2 regions of the Desulfovectis peckii genome follow, and region 2 is predicted to be linked to the other one. Evidence: predicted binding sites of a transcription regulator. Region 2 holds the regulator's gene; the other holds the start of a gene.
What was found. The regulator LexA, encoded in region 2, represses DNA repair genes until DNA is damaged. The targets are predictions, from matches to a motif close to CNAACANNTGTTNG.
Positions count from the first base shown of each region.

Region 1: the regulator LexA is predicted to act here: its motif matches at 2,729-2,742, upstream of uvrB (excinuclease ABC subunit UvrB).

Region 1 is NZ_AP042409.1:40,141-44,802, forward strand. It holds gene ACZ5NG_RS00165 (uracil-DNA glycosylase) at 1-150, shown strand, start outside; gene ACZ5NG_RS00170 (DUF2508 family protein) at 151-420, opposite strand; gene ACZ5NG_RS00175 (sugar ABC transporter substrate-binding protein) at 543-2,066, shown strand; gene uvrB (excinuclease ABC subunit UvrB) at 3,015-4,662, shown strand, end outside.
Region 2 is NZ_AP042409.1:1,112,853-1,117,514, forward strand. It holds gene ACZ5NG_RS05610 (fumarate hydratase) at 1-630, opposite strand, end outside; gene ACZ5NG_RS05615 (sigma-54 interaction domain-containing protein) at 795-2,162, opposite strand; gene lexA (transcriptional repressor LexA) at 2,341-2,961, shown strand; gene ACZ5NG_RS05625 (MerR family transcriptional regulator) at 3,050-3,451, opposite strand; gene ACZ5NG_RS05630 (DUF4387 domain-containing protein) at 3,582-3,902, opposite strand; gene ACZ5NG_RS05635 (acyclic terpene utilization AtuA family protein) at 3,902-4,662, opposite strand, start outside.

The DNA of each region.
Region 1 (4,662 bases), 1.1 Mb from region 2:
ACCAAGATGCGCGGTCAGTGGTTGATCAGTAAAAGTGGGGTAAAAATCATGCCTACCTACCATCCGGCGGCACTGCTGCGGGATGCCAGTAAGAAAAGGCCGGTGTGGGAGGATTTTAAAAAAATCAGGGATGAATACAAGAAGCTTTAATTATATCCAGGGAGCGGTTATACCTTCGCGACGGGCCTGCTGCAATAAGGCCATAAAGCGCCTTTCTTTTGCTTGGTATTCATGAATGGCGAAATCGATCATGTCCCGATCACAGATATTTAAATGCTGTAATGCCAGCTGCCAGTCTGCTTTGGCTTCTTCTATCATTTGTAACAACTCTGGCTTTTTCGGCCGGAGTTGTTTTCTTTTAAACAGGTAAGACAGAAAATCCAGCAGTTCGAAAAATTGATTAATTATTTTATTAAACATAGAGGCACCTCCTAATTAACCATATGCCGGTAAACAGCTGATTTATGAAGAAAAATTTACAAAAGATAAAAAAGCCCAAATTAAGCATAATACCATTAATGAGATTAATGAGAGGTGAGAGTATGTTTCACCGCCTAAACAGAAAATTAATGGTATGCTTAATTTTGGTATTGGCTGTGATTTTTACCGGCTGTTGGGGTGAAAAGGAAAAGAAGCCAATTGTTCAGCAGGGGCCGAAGATTGGGGTCAGCCTGGCAGATATGCAGCGGGACGGAAATCAGGTTATTAAGCAGGTGTTTGAACAGGCGAAGAAAAAGGATCGCGCTCAGATAACCTGGATGGATGCTAAAGGAGATCCGGTGCAGCAGCAAAAGGATATTCAAAAGCTAATTGAAGAGAAGGTTAAGGTAGTAATTTTGCAAGTGACCGATCCTTCCGTGGGCTCCCATTTGGTTGAGCAACTGGCGCAAAACAACATTAAAGTGATTGCTTTGGAAACCTTGCCGGAAAACACACCGGTTGATGCCTATATTACCTCTGATCACAGGCGTACCGGTGAGCTGCAGGTGCGCTACTTGCAAACGCTACTGCAGCAAAGCCGGCAGCTGTTGGAGCAGGGTAAGGTGATTATCAGTCCAGAGCAGCCTCAACAACAGCAGGGGCAGCAACAGGGCAGCCAGCAACAAGGTGGCCAGCAGCAAGGTGGTCAACAGCAGGGCAATCAGCAACAAGGCGGTCAACAACAAGCCGGCCGGCAGCAGATGATTATTCCGCCTCAGCAGCAGGCGGCAGCGGCGCTGCAGAACGGCTTGCCGATGAAAGTAGTAGTGCTTCAGGGCGACAGCGGTGATCAAATGGCCAAGGAAATTACCGCTGCGGTACAGAGTGGATTGGAAGGCATTGAAAACATTGATATTTTGCAAACCGCACCGCACCCGCGCTGGGATGAAAACCTGGCTAAGGCAACGATGCAGCAAATACTGAGTGAACATCCGGACATTGATGCGGTGTTGGCCAATGACAGCCATTTGGCCATGGCGGCGGTAGAAGTGCTAAAACAAACGGGCATGGAGCACCGGGTGATCACTGTCGGTGCCGGCGGTGCACCTAAGGCGGTACAGGCAATTGCCGGCGGTGATCATGATGCCGAAGTGGACAACCGTCCGGATATGTTGGCCCAACTGGCTTACGATGCGGCGAAAACAATGGCTGAGGGCAGAGCATTTCAATACGATACTATTATTGATAACGGTGATTACACCGTGCCGGCAAAAATTGTGCCGCCGCGCCTGGTTCATCAGCAGAATATTTATTTGCTGCAGGATCGCATGGAAGCAAAAGGCGAACAACAGCAAGGCGGTCAACAGCAACAGGGACAACAGCAGCAACAACAGCAGGCTCAGCAACAAGGACAACAACAGGGGCAGCAAGGGCAGCAGCAACAACAGCAAGGCCAGCAGGGTGGCCAACAAGGACAGCAGAAAACAAATCTGCGCATTACTACCAGTGACGGTAAGGTAGTGGAAGTGCAGATTGACGGGCAGGTGCAGTCTATCGAAAGTGATTCCGGCGGCGAGCAACAGCAGCAAAGCGGCCAAGGTGGCCAAGGCGGCGGAGGCCAAGGAGGTCAGGGTGGCGGAAGCTAAATTAAGGTTACATTTACAAGAAGGGGCGGGGTTATAACCCTGCCTATACAGTCGAAAGGTAAAATTATCGGTTGATTTGTAGGGGCCGGCTTCCATGCCGGCCCCTTTTGGCAAACGATTAGCCGGCTAATTCAAAGAGCATTGCTAACGGAGGATTAGCGCCGAGGACTGTTTGAGGAGCTTTGCTCCGAGTTCCACAGGCGCCCGGAGGCGGCGGAGCTCGTTCAAGTATATGTGCCGGCGTGTTTGTACTATCTAACTATCATATAAACTAAGGATGATAGTATAAGAAAACTATCGCTTCCGCCTGCGCCCTACGGGCTTGTCGGAAGCTTAGTTTTCTTTACGAAGGTAAATGCCTTGGCCGCCTACAAGCAAGGTTACTATAAGTGAAACGGGTAGGGATAGAACTCAACCCTACAGCCCATGGGTAAAATTACCGTCGGGAAGGGGCTTGACCCTTCCGTCCGGATATGGTAAAAGGGAACGGTTAAGTGATGTGACCCGTTAGATTTTTAGGTCTAACCTTTGGAGTCACATCATAAGACCGTTCCTTTCTTTCCTTTCTCTAACTAACGGTCTTTGATTTGCCGGCCTAGGTTATCAAATTCCTTGTAGAATACTTAAGCTCAAACTTATCTTGCTTTCCTTAATCCTTTACCAGAACATATGTTTGTGGTAAAGTAAGGGATAACAAGATGTTTGAAACCCGTAAAGTTGCCCCTTGGGCAATTAAAGATAGGATAAATCGGTTGTTTGAGTGTAACCCTATTTTCGCACAAATATGCAATGATAGCTTTCCTGGGTAACTATTTCTCTAACGGGAATGAGTTCGGCATTTCTTCTATAAATGTGGGGGCTTTACAGTTGCCTTTTGACTTATATGCTATAATTAATTCGGTTAAATAATTGTTAGATAACGCTCATCTTATGCGGAGGTGAAACGGAGTGAGCGGCAAATTTCAACTGGTTTCAGAATATAGCCCACGCGGTGATCAGCCAAAGGCAATTGCCCAACTGGTTGACGGGCTTAATAGGGGACTGAAGCACCAAACGCTTTTGGGGGTTACCGGTTCAGGCAAAACATATACGATGGCTAATGTGATTGCGCAAGTAAATCGGCCTACCTTGGTGTTAGCGCCGAATAAAACACTGGCTGCTCAGCTGTGCAGCGAGTTTAAAGAGTTTTTTCCCCACAATGCGGTAGAGTATTTTGTCAGTTATTTTGACTATTACCAGCCGGAGGCCTACATACCGCAGACCGATACCTACATTGAAAAAGACAGCAGTATTAATGATGAAATTGATAAGCTGCGCCACTCCGCAACTTGTGCACTGATTGAACGGCGGGATGTAATTGTTGTGGCCAGTGTTTCTTGTATTTACGGTTTAGGTAATCCGGATGAATACCGAAAATTGGTGCTGTCACTGCGTACAGGCGGCACTTACGATCGAGATGCCATTTTGCGTAAGTTGGTAGATATTCAGTATGATCGCAACGATGTTAATTTTACCCGTGGTACTTTTCGCGTGCGCGGTGATGTGATTGAAATCTTTCCCGCCTCAGCTACTGAAAAGGCATTACGGGTAGAAATGTTTGGTGATGAAATAGATCGCATAGTAGAATTTGATGTATTGACCGGTGAAATTTATGGCGAACGCAATCATATATGGGTTTTCCCGGCCAGTCACTACGCTACTTCCGGTGAAAAATTAGAAAAAGCCATTCAGTCTATTGAGGAGGAGTTACAGCAGCGTTTGAAAGAACTGCGAGAGCAGGGCAAGCTGTTGGAAGCCCAAAGACTGGAACAGCGCACCAAATATGACATTGAAATGATGCGGGCAGTGGGCTACTGCAGCGGTATTGAAAACTACAGCCGGCATCTTACCGGCCGTGCGCCGGGTGAACCGCCATATACTTTGCTGGACTTCTTTCCGGATGATTTTTTGTTAATTGTAGATGAATCACACGTAGCGATACCCCAGGTAGGGGGGATGTATCGAGGAGACCATTCCCGCAAAACTACTTTGGTGGAGCACGGCTTTCGCCTGCCTTCAGCACTGGATAACCGCCCGCTGAAGTTTGAGGAATTTGCCGAACGTGTCAATCAATGTATTTATGTTTCGGCAACACCCGGCCCCTATGAGTTGGAACACAGCGAGCAGATAGTGGAACAAATTATTCGGCCTACCGGATTGGTGGATCCGGAAATCAGCGTGCGGCCGACCAAAGGACAAATTGACGATTTGCTGGCTGAAATCCAATTGCGGGTAGAGCGGGATGAGCGGGTGCTGGTTACTACGTTGACGAAAAAGATGGCAGAAGATTTAACTGATTATTTTCGTGAAATGGGTGTTAAAGTGCGCTATTTGCATGCCGATATTGGCACCATTGAACGGATGGAAATTTTGCGCGACTTGCGCTTAGGTGAATTTGATGTGCTGGTAGGAATTAACCTGCTGCGTGAGGGCTTAGACTTGCCTGAGGTAAGTTTAGTGGCCATTTTAGATGCAGATAAAGAAGGTTATTTGCGCAGTGAACGTTCACTGATCCAAACTATTGGCCGGGCGGCACGTAATGCCGAGGGCAAGGTAA
Region 2 (4,662 bases):
ATCCCGCAAAAGCGCCTCTTTGGCCAAAAGGGCCGCCTTTTCCATCGTGCCCCCAATGCCAACACCGATGATCAGCGGCGGGCAGGCATTGGGGCCGGCGGCTTTAACGGTGTCGATAACAAAATTTTTCACCCCGTCCAGCCCGTCAGCCGGTTTAAGCATTTTTAAGGCACTCATATTTTCACTGCCGCCGCCTTTAGCGGCGACGGTAATTTTTAAGTTGTCTCCCGGAACAATTTTCGTATGAATCACACATGGGGTGTTATCGCCGGTGTTAACTCTGTCAATGGGATCGCCGACAATGGACTTGCGCAAGTATCCTTCTTGATAACCTTTGCGCACCCCGGCATTTATTGCCTCAACAAAATCCCCACCTTCGATGTGTACGTTTTGACCCAGTTCTACGAAAACTACCGCAAAGCCGGTGTCTTGACATATGGGAATTTGTTCTTCTTTGGCAACTTGGGCATTTTTAATTAATAATTTCAATATTTCTCTGCCGCTTTGTGATACTTCTTTTTCTGCAGCAGTAGATAACGCATGAATCATATCTTCTCCTAAGTAATAGCAAGCATCTTGACAAAGTTTTGCTACTGTCTTAGTAATTTCACTGCACTGAATAGTTTTAATTTTTCACGCCCCCTTTTGTGTGCCAATCTGTTAAAATGTCTAACCTGCTTTAATTAGCCTATTTGTTAAGTTACCGTCAATTATACAGCAAAAACAGAGTTTACTGCTACCAGCAATACTTTAAAAATTAGTTGGCTATAAAAAATAACCTTCTTTTAAGAAGGTTATTTTTGTTTAATTTTCTTTAATGGAATGTTGTATTTCTTAATCTTATTATACAAAGTAGCCAATGAAATATTTAACGTGGAGGCGGCCTGCCGTTTTCCCGTCATTGACATGCCGTAAGTTTCCAATGCTTTTATAATCAATATTTTTTCCATTTTATCAATCGGCATAATGTCAATTGAATTGTTATTTGTACAGCCGACTAAATAAGGTTTAAGTGAATCGGCAGTTAAATATTCATCCTGTGAGGTTAGCATTACCCTTTCTAGCACGCTATACAGTTCCTTGACATTCCCCGGCCAGCGGTAATTTTGCAATACCAGAAGGGCATTAGGTGATAGGCCTTTGACCCTTTTACCCAGTTTGCGGTTGAGCTTTTTTATTATTGTATTACATAAGGGTTCGATATCACATTTACGTTTTCTCAGCGGCGGAATGTTTATTTCTATTACATTAAGCCGATAAAACAAGTCTTCTCTAAATTTGCCGTTTCTGATCAACCGGCGTATGTTGTGAGCGGTAGCGGCAATAATGCGCACATTCGCTTTGATTGGCTTTACTCCGCCCACCCGTTGAAAAGTAGATTCCTGCAGAAAACGCAGCAGCTTAAACTGAAGCTGGGCATTCAGTGCGCCTATTTCATCTAAAAATATTGTTCCGCCGTTAGCCAGTTCTATTTGCCCAATTTTATCTTTTTCAGCCGTATTAAAAGCACCTTTTTCCGTTCCAAAAAGTTCACTTTCTAACATATCGTCTGCAACCGCTGCGCAGTTAACGGTAATAAAGGGCCGGTTGCCCCTGTTACTTACACTGTGAATGGCATGGGCAAAGATTTCCTTTTCTGTGCCGCATTCCCCTAAAAGCAAAATCGGGGTATCGCTTTTCGCGGCATGTTGGGCGTCTGTCACTGCCTGTTTCATTTCATTGCTGGCGGCAATAATATCATTAAAAGTGTATTTGCTGCTGGTTACCTGCCTGTATTTATTAGATAGGTTTTCAATTGTGAAGTTGCTTTTTCTTAAATCCTCGATGATGCTCATAAAATTTTTAATCTGCTGGAAAACTAACACTGCCCCTTTTAACTTTCCGTCTGTAATTATCGGATAGGCGTTGGCCACTACTTCAATTTTGTTGCCACCGACAATTAAACGCTGACCGGTTACTGCCTTTCCTGTGCTTAATGCCTGGGCTAAAATTCCATCAGGTGACACTTTAAAAATGTTTTGGTTAATGTGTTTTTCTGCCGGCATATTGGTGATTTCACTAAAAGCTTTATTTACAAATATAATATTGCCAAAAGAATCTGCTACTTCAATTGGTTCAGGGACAGCGTCCAAAATACTAGACAATACTTCTAACGGCAGCACTGAAAATCACCACTTTACCTTAGAATAATTTAACATTTCCACACAATTCGGAAAATTCCTTCTATAAATGTGTCCAAAACATTAAATAATTGAAATTTGTCAACAATGCGAACAAACGTTTACCATTTAGCCGGTTTTGTGCTATAATTAACCAAAACTATTGAAAGGATGTTTTAACTTGCATAGTGAGCTCAACGATCGGGAACAGGCAGTTTTGCAAGTAATAAAAGACAATATCCGTAAAAAGGGATACCCTCCTTCGGTGCGCGAAATAGGTATGCTAGTTGGCTTTAGTTCCAGTTCTACTGTGCATGGCTACTTAAGAAGGTTAGAGCAAAAGGGATATATACGTCGCGACCCTACTAAGCCCCGGGCCATTGAAATATTAAACGATTTGCCTGAATTAGAAAGGGTAGATAATGATGAATTTATTGAAGTACCGGTTATCGGACAAGTTGCCGCCGGGCTTCCTCTGCTGGCGGTAGAAAACATTGAAGACACCTTCACATTGCCCAGAACTTTTACCGGCTACGGCGAATTGTTTATTTTAAGGGTACGCGGTGAAAGTATGATTGAGGCCGGGATATTGGAAGGAGATTTGCTTTTGGTGCGCAAACAGCCCAATGCCGTTAACGGGGATATTGTTGTTGCGCTGATAGAAAATGAAGCTACCGTAAAAAGGTTTTATAAAGAAAAAAATTTCATTCGTTTACAGCCGGAAAACAAAGATATGGAACCGATAATTGTACAAGACGTCAACATTATCGGCAAAGTAATCGGCTTAATGAGAAAATTGTAAAAAGTTACTTTAGGTCAATAAAATTTATTTTTTATTAAAAAAGACACCTCTAATGTTGTATAGGTGTCTTTTTAGCACTCTGGTATTATTATTTCATTGCTTCTTTACAAAGTTCACAAGTACTGCAGTAATCGGCCTTATCCTGTATGATAAAGCAATAAGTATCTTGTTCCTTCCAGCAAGGCTTATTTTTGTTAACCCCGCCTTCCTGTTCGCGCTTTCCGCCGTTACAGCCTTTAACGGTCCAGCACGGATACAAAGCAAGCGTATGTTGTACCCCTGCAATATTTAATCCCTTTTCGTTAATTAAATAGTGAATAAATCTTAATCTTTTAATATCGTTATTGGTGTACAGACGCTGCTTATTGCGTCTTGCCGGCTCGATTAATTTATGTTTTTCCCATATGCGCAAGGTTTCAGGGTGAACATTTAATAACTCAGCAACAACACCGATATTATAAAGAGGTTGGTCATCGTTAACTAGAACCATGCTTAAAACCACCTTTTCCTTTTAGTTAGCTACTTTATCATTATATATTTGCAAAACACATTTGTAAATATATTAATTGAAATTTGATTTACAATAACGTTGAAAATTCCCTAAAAAACAACATTTTCACTTAAATAGGTATTTTTATTTTTAAAAGCGGCGCATGTTGCTGCGCCCCGTAAACATCGGTCTCGCCAATTGAACCGGAGGGTCTTCTTCTCACTATGGTTATCTTTATGGCCAATGCCTGAGGAAATTCAACAATATCGATTATATCCTCCTCTTTAATGGCATACAGTCGGCAAATTAACTCTTTATTAATTACTTTTGACTGCACTGCTTTTTGATAGCTCAATTCATCTTTAAAAATAATATCCAGTGTCAGTTCAAAAGGGCCGGAATTTTTGCTTCGGATTACTTTGGCTAATTCAACAATGGAAACGGCGCTCATTATTTCACCTCCAGCATTTTCACCGGAAATAATGCCAAGGGATCATCTGCTTCCAGCAAATGGTAAACGCTAAATTCATAAACCGCCCCCACTTTGAAATCAGACGGCGAATAAGGAAATGCCAAATTGCCGGCAGTGGCAATACGGCCGGGATAACCGTAATGCAGCATGGTGCTGCGGGCAAAGCTGCAAATAGTATCCGCAATATCTTGTGTATCGGCAACGGCATCGATTATTATACCTAACTCATGTGCGGGAACGGGTTCCGGTTCCAAATCCCCCATCACGCCGTTTTTTCCGTATACGTGAAAATGTAGGTGATAATTATATCCTTGGTGTTGAAAATTATCTTGAACGCGCTTTTTAACGGCTTCAATAATTTCATCTATTTGCTTAATCATTATTTGATCGCGGCAACCGGCAATAGAAACTGTTCGGTAGCCGATTTTTTTAGCCCCTTCCAGCTTAAGCATATATTTATCTGTCGGAATAAGTTCACTGCCCTTTACTTGCACAGCACTCTCGCTATATTGCTTAAACGTGGTTTTTTTCAGGCTGAGGACACCGCCGGGGCCGGGCAATTCTAACGGATTGGTTTTCTCATATAGTGTGTGAGCCGCAACAGAGGTAGTGGTACAGCGCCGTTCTTTGTTTAATGGTTCAATAATAAAGCTGTCGGCAGTTAATGTTCCCATTAAGCTGTCGCTGCCACTGCCGGGCAGGGCCGCAATTGCTCCGCATTCCAAAATTTTGCCCATGT